DNA from 4 places in the Oceanimonas doudoroffii genome. Region 4 is predicted to be linked to each of the others. Evidence: riboswitches for the same ligand, from Rfam matches in the RefSeq annotation. Region 4 holds a riboswitch; each other region holds the start of a gene.

Region 1 (3,627 bases), on a different contig from region 4:
ACAGGCCAGAGTGACCGGTGTTTTAGTGCGAAAGTAGGCAAACAGGGCAATCAGCCCCAGGGTGAACATCACTCCTGTGCCCAGTAGTGTGGCGGCGTTGGTTAAAAACTGCTGCTGGTAAAAGCGGGATTGCGGCACAAAGTGAGGCTGAACCGGTGCCGGAAATTTTTTGGCATCAATCATCAGCCACAGCACGCCGGTTTCACCGGCATTCAGGGTCAGTGGGAATGCCTGCTGATGCAGCAGCCGCACACTTTGCCCCGTACGCTGACCAAAACCAGGCAAGGGTACAGTGCGGCCATTGTCGCTCTGCCAGTAGGCCTGGCCACGATCAAGATAGTTGGCGGGCAGGCGCACAAACCAGGTGCCCGGCTGCTCTGACAACGAGGTGACTTGCATGCGCAGGCCAAAGGCACCTTCGCCTCCCAGGGTGCTGGCCACGGTGCCGGCGCTCAAGATGGCGGCACGCAACTGGTTAAAATCCGTGATGGTGCTGCCTGTGGGCAGGGCCCGCCACAGGTTGGCTTCTGCCGGCGACGTGGTTGTGTGGTCCGTTAATACCACGGGGGAGGCGATGGCGGTTCCGGCCATAAGCCAAAGCGCCAGCATCAGCCGGCAGACCAAGTGCATTATTATTTTCATCCCTGACGGAGCCTGTTTGTCGATCAAACAAGTTTATGCCCGTTGGACTTCAGGTAACAGCGGGTACCGGCGTTTGTTGGTGGCAGCACCTCTATTTCAGACACAAAAAACCGGCGGCCTGACGGCGCGCCGGTGATTTTTTCGACGAAACGGTTGCAACGAAACGAAATCAGCTTTCCAGGCTGCGTACCCGGCTGGCCAGGGCGGCAAAGTCAAAGGGCTGGCGGGCGGGCACCAGCAGCAGCAGGGCGGAGATGGCCACCGGCACAAAGGTGGCCAGCAGGAAGGACTCCAGCAGGTGAGTGGCGGCTTCGCCCGGGGCGGGGAACAGCATCAGGCCGGCCACCAGGCCCCCCAGCGTGCTGAGCATGGCGTTCCAGCCCTGGTAGCGGGCGTTGTAAAAGCCAAAGAACACGGTAAAGGCCGCGGCGCAGCACAGCAGATCCGCCAGCAGGAACAGATAGAGCACGCTGAAGCCCTGAGAGGCCACATACAGCACCGGAATGGACACCAGCACGATCAACCAGCGCGACAGCCCCAGCAGGCGGTGCACACTGGTGTTGGGCAACAGCCGGCGCAGGTCCACCACCAGCATGCTGGTCAGGCCGCTGATGGTGGAGTCGGCGCTGCTCATGATCAGTGCCAGACCAAAGGGCAACAGGCCAATGGCAAACCACAGCGGCATGTTGGGCATCAGCACGCTAAACAGCGCCACCGAGCCGTCGCCGGGCAGGCCCAGGCCCACAAAGGCCAGGCCGAACAAACCCATGATAAAGATGATGGGAAAGCTGAGCACACCGCTCAGAATAAAGCCGTTGCGAATCACCTTGTTGTCCCGGGCGGCAAACACCCGCTGCCAGGTGCCCTGATAGAACAGGCCGGTCAGCACCACCGCCAGAAAGAAGGTCAGACCCGATTTCAGCCCGGTGGTGTCGAGCGGATCAAGCAGGTGGGGAGCCTTTTCCTGCAGGCCGGTCAGGGCCGGGGCCAGGCCGCCGGTGGCCTGCCAGCCCAGCACGATCAGGGTGAGCAAAAACGGCAGTATCACCAGCATTTGCACCCTGTCGGTGAAAATGGTGACCCGCAGCCCGCCATAGAGGGTGTAAAGCAGGGTGGCCACCATCACAATGCCGGCGGTGGCCCACAGCGGCACCGGCGCCAGCAGCGCCACCATCTGGGCGATGGCGGTGAGGCCGGCGGTGAGGGAGATGAACATGTAGAACAGCATGATCACCAGCACGAAGCCGTACATGCCGCGGCCATAGCGGCCCAGCACAAACTCGGTGAGGGTGTGACCTTCCGGCATCAGCTCGCGAATGCGCTTGCCCAGCGGAATCATCACCAGGCGGGGTGCCAGCACCCCAAGGGCGTAGCCGGTAATGGCGCCAATGCCGCCCCAGGTGGCGGCCTGGGCCGGACCAAACAGAATCCAGGTGCCCATGGTGGTGGCCAGCAGGGTCAGCATGGTGGCGCTGCCGCCCTGGCTGTTGCGGGCCACGATAAAGTCTTCCGGTTTGTCATTTTGCCGGCGGGCGTAAAGCAGGCCGGGAATGGCGAAAACCGCGGCAAATAAACAGAGCCATAAAATGGCGGTGGTAGTGTCCAGCATGTGTTCTCCCTTTGCTCCCGAGAGCACTAAATGGCCGGAAACACGGGTGAAGGGAAGGCGGGACGGATCGGGGTTGTGCGGGATCGTTCGTTTCCTTCCCTTCGCCGGCATTATCCGGATCAGGTTCTAAGGGTTACCGCCGGTGTGGCGGAGTCTCAGCCCGTTTGGGCTCCCCCAGGAATAGCGAATCGAGAGTAAGGGCCGGCGGCGTGGTTGTCAATGTGGCGGTGCTCAGTGCTCGGCCCTCTGTGCAGCGGGCATGGGCCGGGAAGAGGCATGTTGTTGCAGCCACCAGGTTGCCATGCAGGAGAGCAGTATGCCGGGCCAGAGCCAGGCCGCCACCGGCTCGCCGCCAAACAGCCAGAGCAGCAGGGCGACCGCCGCCGGGTTGAGGTAGGTGTAGGCCATCACCCGCTGCGGGCCGAGGTGAATGCTGCCTCCCTGAAAGAGGTAACCGCTGGCCAGGGTGGCGCACACCACCAGGTAGACCATGGCCAGCCAGTCGGCCGGCGCCAGCGCCTGCCACTGCAGTGGTGTCTCGGTCAGCCAGACCATGAGTCCCATCCAGATCGCACCGCCCAGCAGGGTGGCGCAGGTAAGCACCGCCACCGAGTCGTTGCGATACAGCAGCTTCATGCACAGGGAATAGGCGCACATGCAGAATACCGCCAGCAGAAACAGCCGGTCTCCCGCATTGAGCTGCAACGCCAGCGCCCGGTCCGGACTGCCCTCAAAGATCACCCAGAGCGCGCCCAGCATGCCCAGCAGGTAACTGAGCCCCTGGCGAGCGGAGACCCGGGTGCGCAGCAGCCAGATGCCCGCGATCCCGGTCAGTGCCGGCACCAGGGTGAACAGGGTGCCGGTATTGAGCGCCGTGGTACTGTGCAGCGCCTCGAACATCAAAATGAAAAACAGCGCATAAAACAGGCTGATGGTCAGGCCGCGGGGCATGGCCCGCCACAACTGGCGACGCCGGTCGGCCCGGCGCAGTACCCAGGGCAGCAGCAGGGCGGCGGCCAGCACAAAGCGCAGCAGCGTCAGGGAGGCCGCCGGGGCCACCGCCGCCAGCCGGGCCGAGATGATGAAGGATCCCGCCACCAGCAAGGTGGCGAGTAACACGCGTCCGTGGGCGTGCCAGTGTTGAGTGTTCATGGTTGCTCTCCCCGGGCCGGCCAGCGACCCCGTATGGTCAGAAACGGTTCAGGATCCGCACCGCGTCAAGGGAGCGTTGCCCCGGCCTGGAATGGGCTGCCCTGGTGCCCTTGCCGATGGTCAGCATCATGCCGATCACATGGCCGGGGGGCAGTCGAATTAGCTCGGCCACGCGTTCGGCATCAAAGCCGATCATGGGGCAGCTGTCGTAGCCCATGGCGCTG
Region 2 (3,627 bases), on a different contig from region 4:
CCGATTATGTGGTACAGCACCTGACCCGGGCCACGGGCACCCTTTACGCCAGTCGCGATTACCTGCGTCGTCATGGTCCCATGTCGACCCTGGAGGACATTGCCGGACACCGTTTTATCGGCACCACCCAGCCTCGGCCCGGCAGCATGTATATGCGCTGGATGGAGCAAAAGGTACCGGCGGAGCAGGTTTTCTATCGCGTGCAGGACTTTACCGGCTTCATTCCTGCCCTGCAGGCCGGATTGGGCTGCGGGGCGCTGAGTTGCTGGCACGCCACCCTGGCCCCCGAGCTGCAACCGATGCTGCCGCCCCCGAAGGAATGGGCCCATGACCTCTGGTTGACCAGCCATGGCGACATGCACCGCTCGGCCAAGGTGCAGGCCTTTACCCGCTTTCTCAAGGATCGCATCGCCGAGCGCCGGACCGACTTTATACCGGACTGAAACGCCATAAAAAAACGCGGCCGAAGCCGCGTTTTTGCAAGGCGAGAACGGGTTATTTCACCATCCAGCCAATTTCTTCGCCGGCGCGAATGGGCACCAGCTTATCGCCGCCCAGAGGCAGGGTTTCGCCCACGGTCCAGGACTCTTTCACCAGGGTGATGGTGTCTTCGTTGCGGGGCAGGCCGTAGAAGTCGGGACCGTTGAAGCTGGTAAAGGCTTCCAGCTTGTCCAGGGCGCCGGCCTCTTCAAAGGCTTCTGCATACAGCTCCACGGCGGCGTGCGAGGTATAGGCGCCGGCGCAGCCGCAGGCGGCTTCCTTGCGGTGCTGAAAGTGCGGTGCCGAGTCGGTGCCCATAAAGAACTTTTTGCTGCCGCTGGTGGCGGCGCGCACCAGCGCCGCTTGATGGGTATTGCGCTTGAGAATGGGCAGGCAGTAGTAGTGCGGACGAATGCCGCCCACCAGCATGTGGTTGCGGTTGAACAGCAGGTGGTGAGCGGTAATGGTGGCGGCCACATTGTCGCCGGCCTGCTCTACAAAGTGCACAGCATGCTCGGTGGTGATGTGTTCCAGTACGATCTTGAGGTCGGGAAAGTCGCGCACCACGTCGGGCAGCACGGTTTCCAGAAACACTTTTTCACGGTCGAAGATATCGATGCGGGAGTCGGTGACTTCGCCGTGCACCAGCAGCAGGGTGCCGGTCTCCTGCATGGCTTCCAGCACCGGATAGATGTTTTTCACATCGGTCACGCCGGAGTCGGAGTTGGTGGTGGCGCCGGCCGGATACAGTTTGCAGGCCACAATGTCACCGCTGGCACGGCCCTTGCGAATTTCCTCGGCTTGAGTGTTGTCGGTGAGATACAGGCTCATCACCGGCTCAAACCGGCTGCCTTCGGGGCGCACCGCCAGAATGCGCTCGCGGTATTCCTTTGCCAGCTCGGTGGTGGTCACGGGGGGCACCAGGTTGGGCATCACAAGGGCGCGGCCCAGATAGCGGCTGGCGTCGCGAACGGTGTCTTTCAGTTGCTCACCGTCGCGCAGGTGCAGGTGCCAGTCGTCGGGGCGGGTAATGGTCAGTGTGGTCATAGTCGGCTCGGCGTTATCCATTGCTTTCGAGGCCTTTATTATCCACCCACGGGCCTTTTTCACCAAACTTCTGAAAATGTGAGGGGTGAGGCGTGAAGGGAGAGGTGAAAAACAGACGGCCTGGTAAGGAGTTTTTTCTCCTCACGCCTTCCCCCTCACGCCTCTCGCTCTTGGGCGCAGGGGTATGTTATGGTCTTTGCCGAGACACGGGGTGTCCTGCAATGCAGGGCTGAGATAACACCCGTTGAACCTGATCCAGTTCATACTGGCGAAGGGATGTCAGCCTGCCGGCCTTGCGCCATTGCTGCCTCATCATGCCTTCGCCTCAGCTTCGAGGTAGAGAATGCAAACATCCATTCCGTTAAACGAACAACTGGTGCTGGTCACCGGCGGGGCCCGTGGCCTGGGCGAACATCTGGTGCGCGCCTTTTTGCGCGAAGGTGCCAGGGTGGTGATCAACTACCTGAGCAGCGCCGACGCGGCGCAAGCACTGGCGGCCGAGGCGCCGCAGCAAGCCCTGGCCATTCAGGCCGACGTGACCGATGCCGCCGCGGTGCAGGCCATGTTTGATCAGGCCGAGGCCCATTTCGGTAGCCCGGTGACCACGGTTATCAACAACGCCCTGCCGGCGTTTTCCTTTAATGGCGACGCCCGCACTCACGCCCAGGAGCTGGCCTGGGAGCACCTGAATCAGCAGCTGGAAGGCGTGGTGGGCGGTGCCATCAACACCACCCGCGCGGCCCTGGCCGGCATGCGTAAAACCGGCTTTGGCCGTATCGTCAACGTGGGCACCAACCTGTTCCAGAACCCGGTGGTGCCCTATCACGACTACACCGCCGCCAAGGCCGCGCTGCTGTCGCTGACCCGCACCCTGTCTCAGGATCTGGGCCCCGACGGCATTACCGTCAACATGGTCTCCGGCGGCCTGTTGCGCACCACAGATGCCTCTGCCGCCACCCCGGAAGCGGTGTTTGACTACATTGCCGCCAATACCCCGCTGCGCCGAGTGACCACGCCGGCGGAATTTGCCGACGCGACCCTGTTCTTTGCCTCGCCCTGGTCGCGTTCGGTGACCGGCCAGAACCTGGTGGTGGACGGCGGCCTGGTGAAAAACTGATGAACATGAATCAACGCATGATGCACCTGAACCTGTTTCTGTTCGGCTGTGGCCATCACAGGGCGGCCTGGCGTCATCCCAACTCGGCGGTAGAGCAGCTGGGTGACATTCGCTATTACGAGCGGCTGGCGCAAACCGCCGAGCGGGGCAAGTTGGACGCGGTGTTCTTTGCCGACGGCCAGTCTACCGGCAATGTGGCGGACGGCAGCTACTGGTTTCTGGAGCCGCTCACCGCCATGGCGGCCATGAGCCGGGCCACGGACCGCATCGGTTTTATCAGCACGGTGTCGAGCACCTTTTTCACGCCGTTTCACGCCGCCCGCATGATGGCCTCGCTGGATCATATCTCCAACGGCCGCATGGGCTGGAACGTGGTGACCTCCATGTTTGACGTGGAAGCCCGTAACCACGGTTACGAGACCATGCCGGCCCACGCCGAGCGTTATCGCCGGGCCGAGGAATTTGTGAATGCGGTGCTCAAGCTGTGGGACTCCTGGCAGCAAGACGCCCTGGTGATGGATCGTGCCGGCCATTATGCCGACCCCGACAAGGTGAATCCCATCAATCACCTGGGCGAGTTCTTTCTGGTGGACGGCCCGCTCAATGTGCCGCGCCCGCCTCAGGGGCATCCGGTGCTGTTTCAGGCCGGTGCCTCCGAGCAGGGCCGTACCCTGGCGGCCCAGTGTGCCGAAGCCATTTACGCCGTGGCCTATGATCTGCCGGCGGCCCAGGACTATTACCGCGACATCAAGCGCCGAGTGAAGGACGCCGGCCGCAATGTGAACGTGCCCATCATGCCCGGGCTGGTGACCTATGTGGCCTCTACCGAGGCCGAAGCCAAGGCCAAGCAACGGGAGCTGGACGAGCTGCTGCCCGCCGATGCCTCCCTGCGTCAGCTCGGAACCTATGTGGGCCAGGACTGCTCCGGCTGGGAGCTGGATGCACCGGTGCCGGCGCTGCCGTCTTTAGAGGTGTTTACCGGT
Region 3 (3,627 bases), on a different contig from region 4:
GCTGGCGGCATAATCGCGCACGTCCTGGGTGATCTTCATGGAGCAGAACTTGGGTCCGCACATGGAACAGAAGTGCGCCACCTTGCCCGACTCCTGGGGCAGGGTTTCGTCGTGATATTCCCGGGCGGTGTCCGGGTCCAGCGCCAGGTTGAACTGATCGTGCCAGCGGAACTCGAAGCGCGCCTTGGACATGGCGTTGTCGCGGATTTGCGCACCCGGGTGGCCCTTGGCCAGGTCGGCGGCATGGGCGGCGATCTTGTAGGTGATCAGGCCCTGTTTCACGTCTTCCTTGTTGGGCAGGCCCAGGTGCTCCTTGGGAGTAACGTAACAGAGCATGGCGCAGCCATACCAGCCGATCAGCGCGGCGCCGATGCCGGAGGTAAAGTGGTCGTAACCCGGGGCGATGTCGGTGGTCAGCGGGCCAAGCGTATAGAAAGGCGCTTCGTGGCAGTGCTCGAGCTGCTCTTCCATGTTGCGCTTGATCATGTGCATGGGAATATGGCCGGGGCCTTCGATGATCACCTGCACGTCGTATTCCCAGGCGATCTTGGTGAGCTCACCAAGCGTGTGCAGCTCGGCAAACTGGGCCTCGTCGTTGGCGTCGGCGATGGAGCCCGGGCGCATGCCATCACCCAGGGACAGGGACACATCGTAGGCGGCGCAGATTTCACAGATCTCGCGGAAGTTCTCGTACAGGAAGCTTTCCTTGTGGTGAGTGAGGCACCACTTGGCCATGATGGAGCCGCCGCGGGACACGATGCCGGTGACGCGCTTGGCGGTCATGGGCACATAGCGCAGCAGCACGCCGGCGTGAATGGTGAAATAGTCCACGCCCTGCTCGGCCTGTTCGATCAGGGTGTCGCGGAACACCTCCCAGGTCAGGTCTTCGGCCACGCCGTTGACCTTTTCCAGCGCCTGGTAGATGGGCACGGTACCGATGGGCACCGGGCTGTTGCGCAGGATCCACTCACGGGTTTCGTGAATGTAGCGGCCGGTGGACAGGTCCATCACGGTGTCGGCGCCCCAGCGGGTGGACCACACCAGTTTCTCCACTTCTTCCTCGATGGAGGAGGTCACCGCCGAGTTGCCGATGTTGGCGTTGATCTTCACCAGAAAGTTGCGGCCGATGATCATGGGCTCGGCTTCCGGGTGGTTGATGTTGGCGGGAATGATGGCGCGGCCTTCGGCCACTTCCTTGCGCACAAATTCGGGGGTGATGTTTTCCGGCAGGTTGGCGCCAAAGCTCTCACCCGGATGCTGCTTGCGCAGCAGCTCGTCCCGCACCCGCTCGCGGCCCATGTTTTCGCGAATGGCGATGTATTCCATCTCGGGGGTGATAATGCCTTTGCGGGCATAGTGCATCTGGGTTACGCACTGGCCCAGCTTGGCCTTGCGGGGCTTGGGCAGGTGCTCAAAGCGCAGGTGATCCAGGCCGTCATCGGCCATGCGCTGCTGGGTGAAATGGGAGGTGGCGTTTTCCAGCTCCTCGGTGTCGTTGCGTTCCAGAATCCACTGGTGGCGCAGCTGGGGCAGACCCTGGCGCACATCGATTTCGGACTCGGGATCGCCGTAGGCACCGGAGGTGTCGTACACCGGCACCGGCGCATTGGGCTCGAAAATGGGGTTTTCTTCGCTGCCGCCCTTGAAGCTGTCGGCCAGGGCGATTTCACGCATGGCGACCTTCAGGTCCGGGCGTGAGCCTTCAAGATAAATACGGGATGAGTTCGGAAAGGGTTCGCCCTTCAGGTTGTGAATGTATTCCTGGGCCTGGCTGCGAACTTCACGACGGTTTACTTTTTTTGACATAGCGATCTCACTTTTGCGTCCATTTGGTGAAATGCTTGTCGGGAGTGTTGATAAAGAACTGCCTACATCCGGTGGCACATTCTTTACTTGCTTCCCTTCGCAGGTATTAGCCTGATCAGGTTCAACGGATCCCGCTTTCGCGGTCTCAGCCCATAAGGGCACTCCGACAAGATGGTCGCAGTATAACCAGACCGAGTTCACAAAAGCAAAGGACTTGTCCCCCTTGCGCCACAGCCGAAAAAGCAGCGATCGCAAACTTTTTGGCATGGCCTGTCGCACTGCCAGGAATACTGTTGCCGGTCGCGCCGGCGTGTTACCTTTATATAAAAGTAATTATTCGGAAGCCACGCCCATGCCCATTTCGGTTTATCGCTATGCCCTGCCGCTGACCAAGGAAAAGCAGATTGACGGCGTTGCCGTGCGCCGTCGCCACGGTTTTTACGTGAATATTGACGGCCACTGGGGCGAGGTGGCGCCGCCGGTGACCGCCGAATTGGCAGACACCGAAGCCGAACTGCTGGCCGCCTGCGAGCGGCTGACGCAAGGCCTTGAACACCAGGCCACTCAAGCCTGGGTTCGCTTTGGTCTGGGCTGCGTGCTCACGCCTCCCACCGCGGCGGCCGCCCCCAGCCTGCCGCTGCTGGAAGGTGAGCGGGAACCCATTATTCGCGCCTGGCGTTGCCGCCGAGTGCATCCCACTCGAGCCTGGCTGACCCTGAGCGGCGATGTGCAGTTTGATGCCGGCCTGGTGCGCGAACTGACCCTGCTGGTGCCCGGCCTGAAACTGACGCTGGACGCCGGCGGCCGACTGAGCGAAACGCAGTTGTCCGGCCTGTGGCAGCGCATTGACGGCGGCGCCATTGACTGGATTCTGGATCCGGGCCTCGATGACGCCCACACGCGGACACTGGCCCGGCAACACGGCTGGCCGGTGGCGCTCAGCGCCGACCGCTGCGGCGGCCGGGTGCCGGCGCCCTTTGAGGGGCTGCGTGCCCTGGTGCTGCGCCCCTCTCTGCTGGGCGAGCCCGCCCTGTGCCGGCAACTGGCCGACGGTGCTCGAGCACAGGGGCTGGACGTGATGCTGGCGGGCAACCTGGAAAGCGGCCTGGGCCACCGGCACATTGCGCAACTGGCGGGGGAACTGACGCCGAACAGCCCGGCCCAGCTCGACAGCCTGCGCTATTTGCTGCACAGCGGCGTGAACGCCCAGGGGCAGCCGGAAGCGCAAAATACCACCCTGGTATATGGCCCGGGTTGTTGATAAATGCACCAAAAAATACGCACCAAAATAGTGCAAAAGACAAGGTGTTCTTGGCAATTCGAGGGTAAATACGTATAGTCAGGCCGATATTTCGACAGGTTCCCAACACATGTTTCAAGACAACCCCCTGCTGGCCCAGCTCAAGCAACAAATCCGCGACACCCTTCCCACCAAGGAAGGCATGGTCAAAGGCACCTCCAAAGGCTTCGGCTTTCTCGAAGTCAGTGACAAGGAAAGCTATTTCATTCCGCCGCCGCACATGAAAAAGGTGATGCACGGCGATCGCATCACCGCCGTGCTGCGCACCGAAAACGACAAGGAACTGGTGGAGCCAGAGACCCTTCTGGAGCCTGGCCTGACCCGCTTTGTGGCCCGGGTGAAGTGGTTCCGTGACCGGCTCAATATTGTGCCCGATCACCCGCTGATGAAAGACGCCATCAAGGCCCGCACCATCAAGGGGATGAACGAAAAGAACCTGAAGGAAGGCGACTGGATCCTGGCCGATCTCAAGCGCCACGCCCTGAAAGACAACGGCTTTTTCGCCGAAGTGGTAGAGCTGA
Region 4 (3,627 bases):
TCATAAGAGAACTACACTCAGCGGGCACCGGTGCGCTTGTGCGCGCCTCTCACCTCGAGCACGGATAAAGGAGCCCCCCATGAACCGGGCATTACGACCAGTGATTACCCTCTCGCTGCTCACCCTGAGCATCACCCTGCAGGCGGCCCCCGCCGTCAGCACCGGCCAGGGCGGCGCCGTGGCAACCATTTCGGAGCAGGCCAGCCGGGCCGCCATTGCGATCCTCGACCAGGGCGGCAATGCCATCGACGCCGCCGTGGCGGCGGCCGCCACCCTGGGCGTGACCGATCCCTTCAGCTGTGGCATTGGCGGCGGGGGCTTTATGCTGATTTACTCCGCCGATGACGACAAGGTCATCAGCATCGACCACAGAGAAACCGCCCCGGCCTATTTTCACCCCGGCATTTTTCAGCAAAACGGCGAGGCCATGGCCTGGGAAGAGGTGGTGCCCACCGGCATTTCCGTGGGTGTGCCCGGCACCGTGCTGGGCTGGCAGGAGGCCCTTGGCCGCTACGGCACCATGAGCCTTGAGCAGACCCTGGCCCCCGCCATTGAGGTGGCGGAGCAGGGCTTTACCGTGACCGACAACTTTCACCGCATCGCTCAAAAAAACGAACACAAGTTCGCCCGCTTTGAGCCCAGCCGCGCCCTGTACCTGCAAAACGACAAGGCCCTGCCCGTGGGCAGCCATTTCAGCAACCCGGATCTGGCCGCCACCTACCGGGCCATTGCCAAAGGCGGCGCTCAGGCCTTTTATGAAGGCGACATCGCCCGCGACATTGTGGCGGCGGTCAACCAGCCGCCGGTGGTGGACGGCGTCAGCGTGCTGAGCGCCACCATGACCCTGAACGATCTCAAAGATTACGAAGTGCGGCTGCGTCAGCCCATTCATTCCACCTACCGGGGCTATGACGTCTATGGCATGGCGCCGCCGTCAAGCGGCGGCATTGCCATTGCCCAGGCACTGAACCTGCTGGAAACCCGGGATCTGTCGGCGGCTTCACGCACCGAGGCGGAACACCTGTATCTGGAAGCCTCGCGCCTGGCCTTTGCCGACCGGAACGCCTATGTGGCCGACACCGAATTCACCGACGTGCCCATCGCCGGCCTGCTGTCCAAGGAATATGCCAAACACCGGGCCCCGCTGCTGGAAGCCCGGGCCGCCGGCCAGCGCGGGCCGGGAGATCCCTTTGCCTATCAGGACGATCCTTCCGTGCCCCTGCGCCCCGCCGCCGCCGGCCTGATGCAGGAGTCGGCCCACACCACCCATCTGGCGGTGTCGGACCGGCACGGCAACGTGGTGGCCTACACCTTTACCATTGAAGACTGGGGCGGCAGCGGCATTGTGGTGCCGGGCCGGGGCTTTTTGCTCAACAACGAGCTCACCGACTTTGACTTCAGTGCGCCGCACCCCAACGTGGCCGAAGCCTTCAAGCGGCCCCGCTCCAGCATGAGCCCCACCATAGTGCTGCGCGACGGCAAGCCCGCCTTTACCATAGGCTCACCCGGCGGCTCCACCATCATCACCACCGTGCTGCAGACCATGGTCAACCACATTGATCTGGGCATGTCGCTGGCCGATGCCCTGGCGGCCCCGCGCATGAGTCAGCGCAACGGCGACACCACCCTGGTGGAAACCCTGCTCGGCTTTCCCGGCAGCGAGCAGGCCAGGGCGCTCGAAGCCCTGGGCCACCGCTTTGTGGAAACCGACCAGATCGGCGCCGCCAACGGCATTGCCTTTCATGCCGACGGCTCGGTCACCGCGGTCAGTGAACCCCGCCGCCACGGCGTGGGCACCGCCCTGGTGCAGCAGCAGTAAGCCCCGTCAAAGGGCGGCTTGTCCGCCCTTTGAGTTATTCCCATGACGTCGGTTGCACCCCAGCAACCGGCACCTCTCCGTCGAGAAATATCTCCGGCCGTCTTCGTCACTAAATAACCGGATTCGGCCGGTTTTTATCGATTTCTATTACCGAATGCGTATAATTCCGCTCGCCTTATAACCAAGGCCAAATCCTAAGGGGTGGCATTTCCGCCTGAGATGCGCAACGCGCGAACCCTTTGAACCTGATCCGGTTGATACCGGCGTAGGAATAGGAAGCTCACAACGCCCTGCCCTGCTCGTATTGTTACCGGGTCTTCGCACTGAAATGGAGATGTAAAGTGCCGAGACTGACCCCCTTTGTTCCTTCTGCCCTGACCCTGGCCATGGCGGCCGCCCTGCCGGCCCAGGCCGAGGAAAATACAGAATCCGTTTACACCCTGGCCCCCGTGCTGGTGACTTCCAGCTTTCGGGAAGACACCCTGCAGGACACCGCCGCCAGCGTGAGCGTGATCGATGAAGCCGAGCTCGACAAGCCAAACACCAACCACCTGGAAGACGTGTTGGCCAAGGCCCCCAACGTCAACCTGAGTGCCGGTGCATCCCGGGGCAAGTTTTACCAGATCCGTGGTGTGGGCGAGCGCAGCCAGTTTATTGGGGTGGTCAATCCTTCGGTGGGCGTGGTGGTAGACGGCATAGACATGAGCGCCATGACCACGGGCGCCACCCTGCTGGATGCCAGTCAGGTTGAAGTGCTGCGCGGCCCGCAGGGCAGCCTGTATGGCGCCAACGCCCTGGCCGGGCTGATTAACGTGCGTGCCAACGAGCCCACCGATACACCGGAAGGCAATGTGGAGCTGACCCTGGGGGAATACAACACCCGCAACCTGAGTGCGGCCGTGGGTGGCCCCATCAATGACAAGGTAGGTTATCGCATTGCCGCCCAGCGCAACCTGAGCGACGGCTTTATTACCAATGATTATTTAAACGCCGACAACACCAACAACATTGATGAAACCCTGCTGCGGACCAAGTTTCGCATTGCCGCCAGCGACGATCTGGATCTGGATCTGACCGCGTTTTACGCCAATATCGACAACGGCTACGATGCCTTCTCCCTCGACAACAGCCGCCATACTCTGTCGGACAACCCGGGTCACGACCGCCAGGAAACCATTGCCCTGTCGGGCAAGGCCAGCTGGTATGGCGTTGAAGCCTTTATTCTGGAAACCGCCCTGGCGGTGAACAAGAGCAACCTGGAATACGGCTATGATGTGGACTGGACCTATTCCGGTCTGCACCCGGATACCTACAGTGCCACCGACAACTACCAGCGGGACGAGCGCGGCGCCACCGCCGATATTCGTTTTATCTCCACCGAGCAGTCCGCCCTGTTCAATGGCCGCACCGACTGGACCGGCGGGGTCTACTTCTTTCACCGCAGCTCGGATCTGGATCGCCGCTACACCTACTTGGCTGCCCCTTTTACCAGCGAATATGAGGCCAACCGGATTGCGGCTTACGGCGAGCTGGAAACGGCCCTTACCGACAGGCTGACCCTGATCAACGGCCTGCGGGTTGAGCAGGACAGCACCCTGTACCGTGACAGCGACGGTATTCATGGTGAGCCCGATGATCTGCTGTGGGGCGGACGGGTGGCACTGGAATACCAGGCCGATACAGACCGCATGTATTACGCCCTGATCTCCCGGGGTTACAAGGTGGGCGGCTATAACGTGAACAGCGAGCTGGCGGCCGAACTGCGTACCTTTGAAGCCGAAACCCTGTGGAACTACGAGATTGGCGCC

What was found. A riboswitch is a leader RNA that binds a small molecule or an ion and turns the genes downstream of it on or off. The one in region 4 is predicted to bind thiamine pyrophosphate.
Region 1: linked by a shared signal. The riboswitch ahead of B6S08_RS14680 (sodium:solute symporter family protein) and the one ahead of B6S08_RS04350 (TonB-dependent receptor) in region 4 are both predicted to bind thiamine pyrophosphate.
Region 2: linked by a shared signal. The riboswitch ahead of B6S08_RS14705 (3-oxoacyl-ACP reductase) and the one ahead of B6S08_RS04350 (TonB-dependent receptor) in region 4 are both predicted to bind thiamine pyrophosphate.
Region 3: linked by a shared signal. The riboswitch ahead of thiC (phosphomethylpyrimidine synthase ThiC) and the one ahead of B6S08_RS04350 (TonB-dependent receptor) in region 4 are both predicted to bind thiamine pyrophosphate.

The regions. Positions count from the first base shown of each region.
Region 1 is NZ_NBIM01000006.1:75,345-78,971, forward strand. It holds gene B6S08_RS14675 (GGDEF domain-containing protein) at 1-630, opposite strand, end outside; gene B6S08_RS14680 (sodium:solute symporter family protein) at 812-2,251, opposite strand; TPP riboswitch at 2,331-2,437, opposite strand; gene B6S08_RS14685 (DMT family transporter) at 2,483-3,403, opposite strand; gene B6S08_RS14690 (nitroreductase family protein) at 3,441-3,627, opposite strand, start outside.
Region 2 is NZ_NBIM01000006.1:79,940-83,566, forward strand. It holds gene B6S08_RS14695 (LysR family transcriptional regulator) at 1-443, shown strand, start outside; gene pyrC (dihydroorotase) at 496-1,527, opposite strand; TPP riboswitch at 1,725-1,821, shown strand; gene B6S08_RS14705 (3-oxoacyl-ACP reductase) at 1,871-2,644, shown strand; gene B6S08_RS14710 (LLM class flavin-dependent oxidoreductase) at 2,644-3,627, shown strand, end outside.
Region 3 is NZ_NBIM01000004.1:217,079-220,705, forward strand. It holds gene thiC (phosphomethylpyrimidine synthase ThiC) at 1-1,806, opposite strand, end outside; TPP riboswitch at 1,881-1,982, opposite strand; gene B6S08_RS13270 (enolase-like domain-containing protein) at 2,159-3,067, shown strand; gene B6S08_RS13275 (exoribonuclease II) at 3,177-3,627, shown strand, end outside.
Region 4 is NZ_NBIM01000001.1:945,321-948,947, forward strand. It holds gene ggt (gamma-glutamyltransferase) at 80-1,819, shown strand; TPP riboswitch at 2,007-2,108, shown strand; gene B6S08_RS04350 (TonB-dependent receptor) at 2,161-3,627, shown strand, end outside.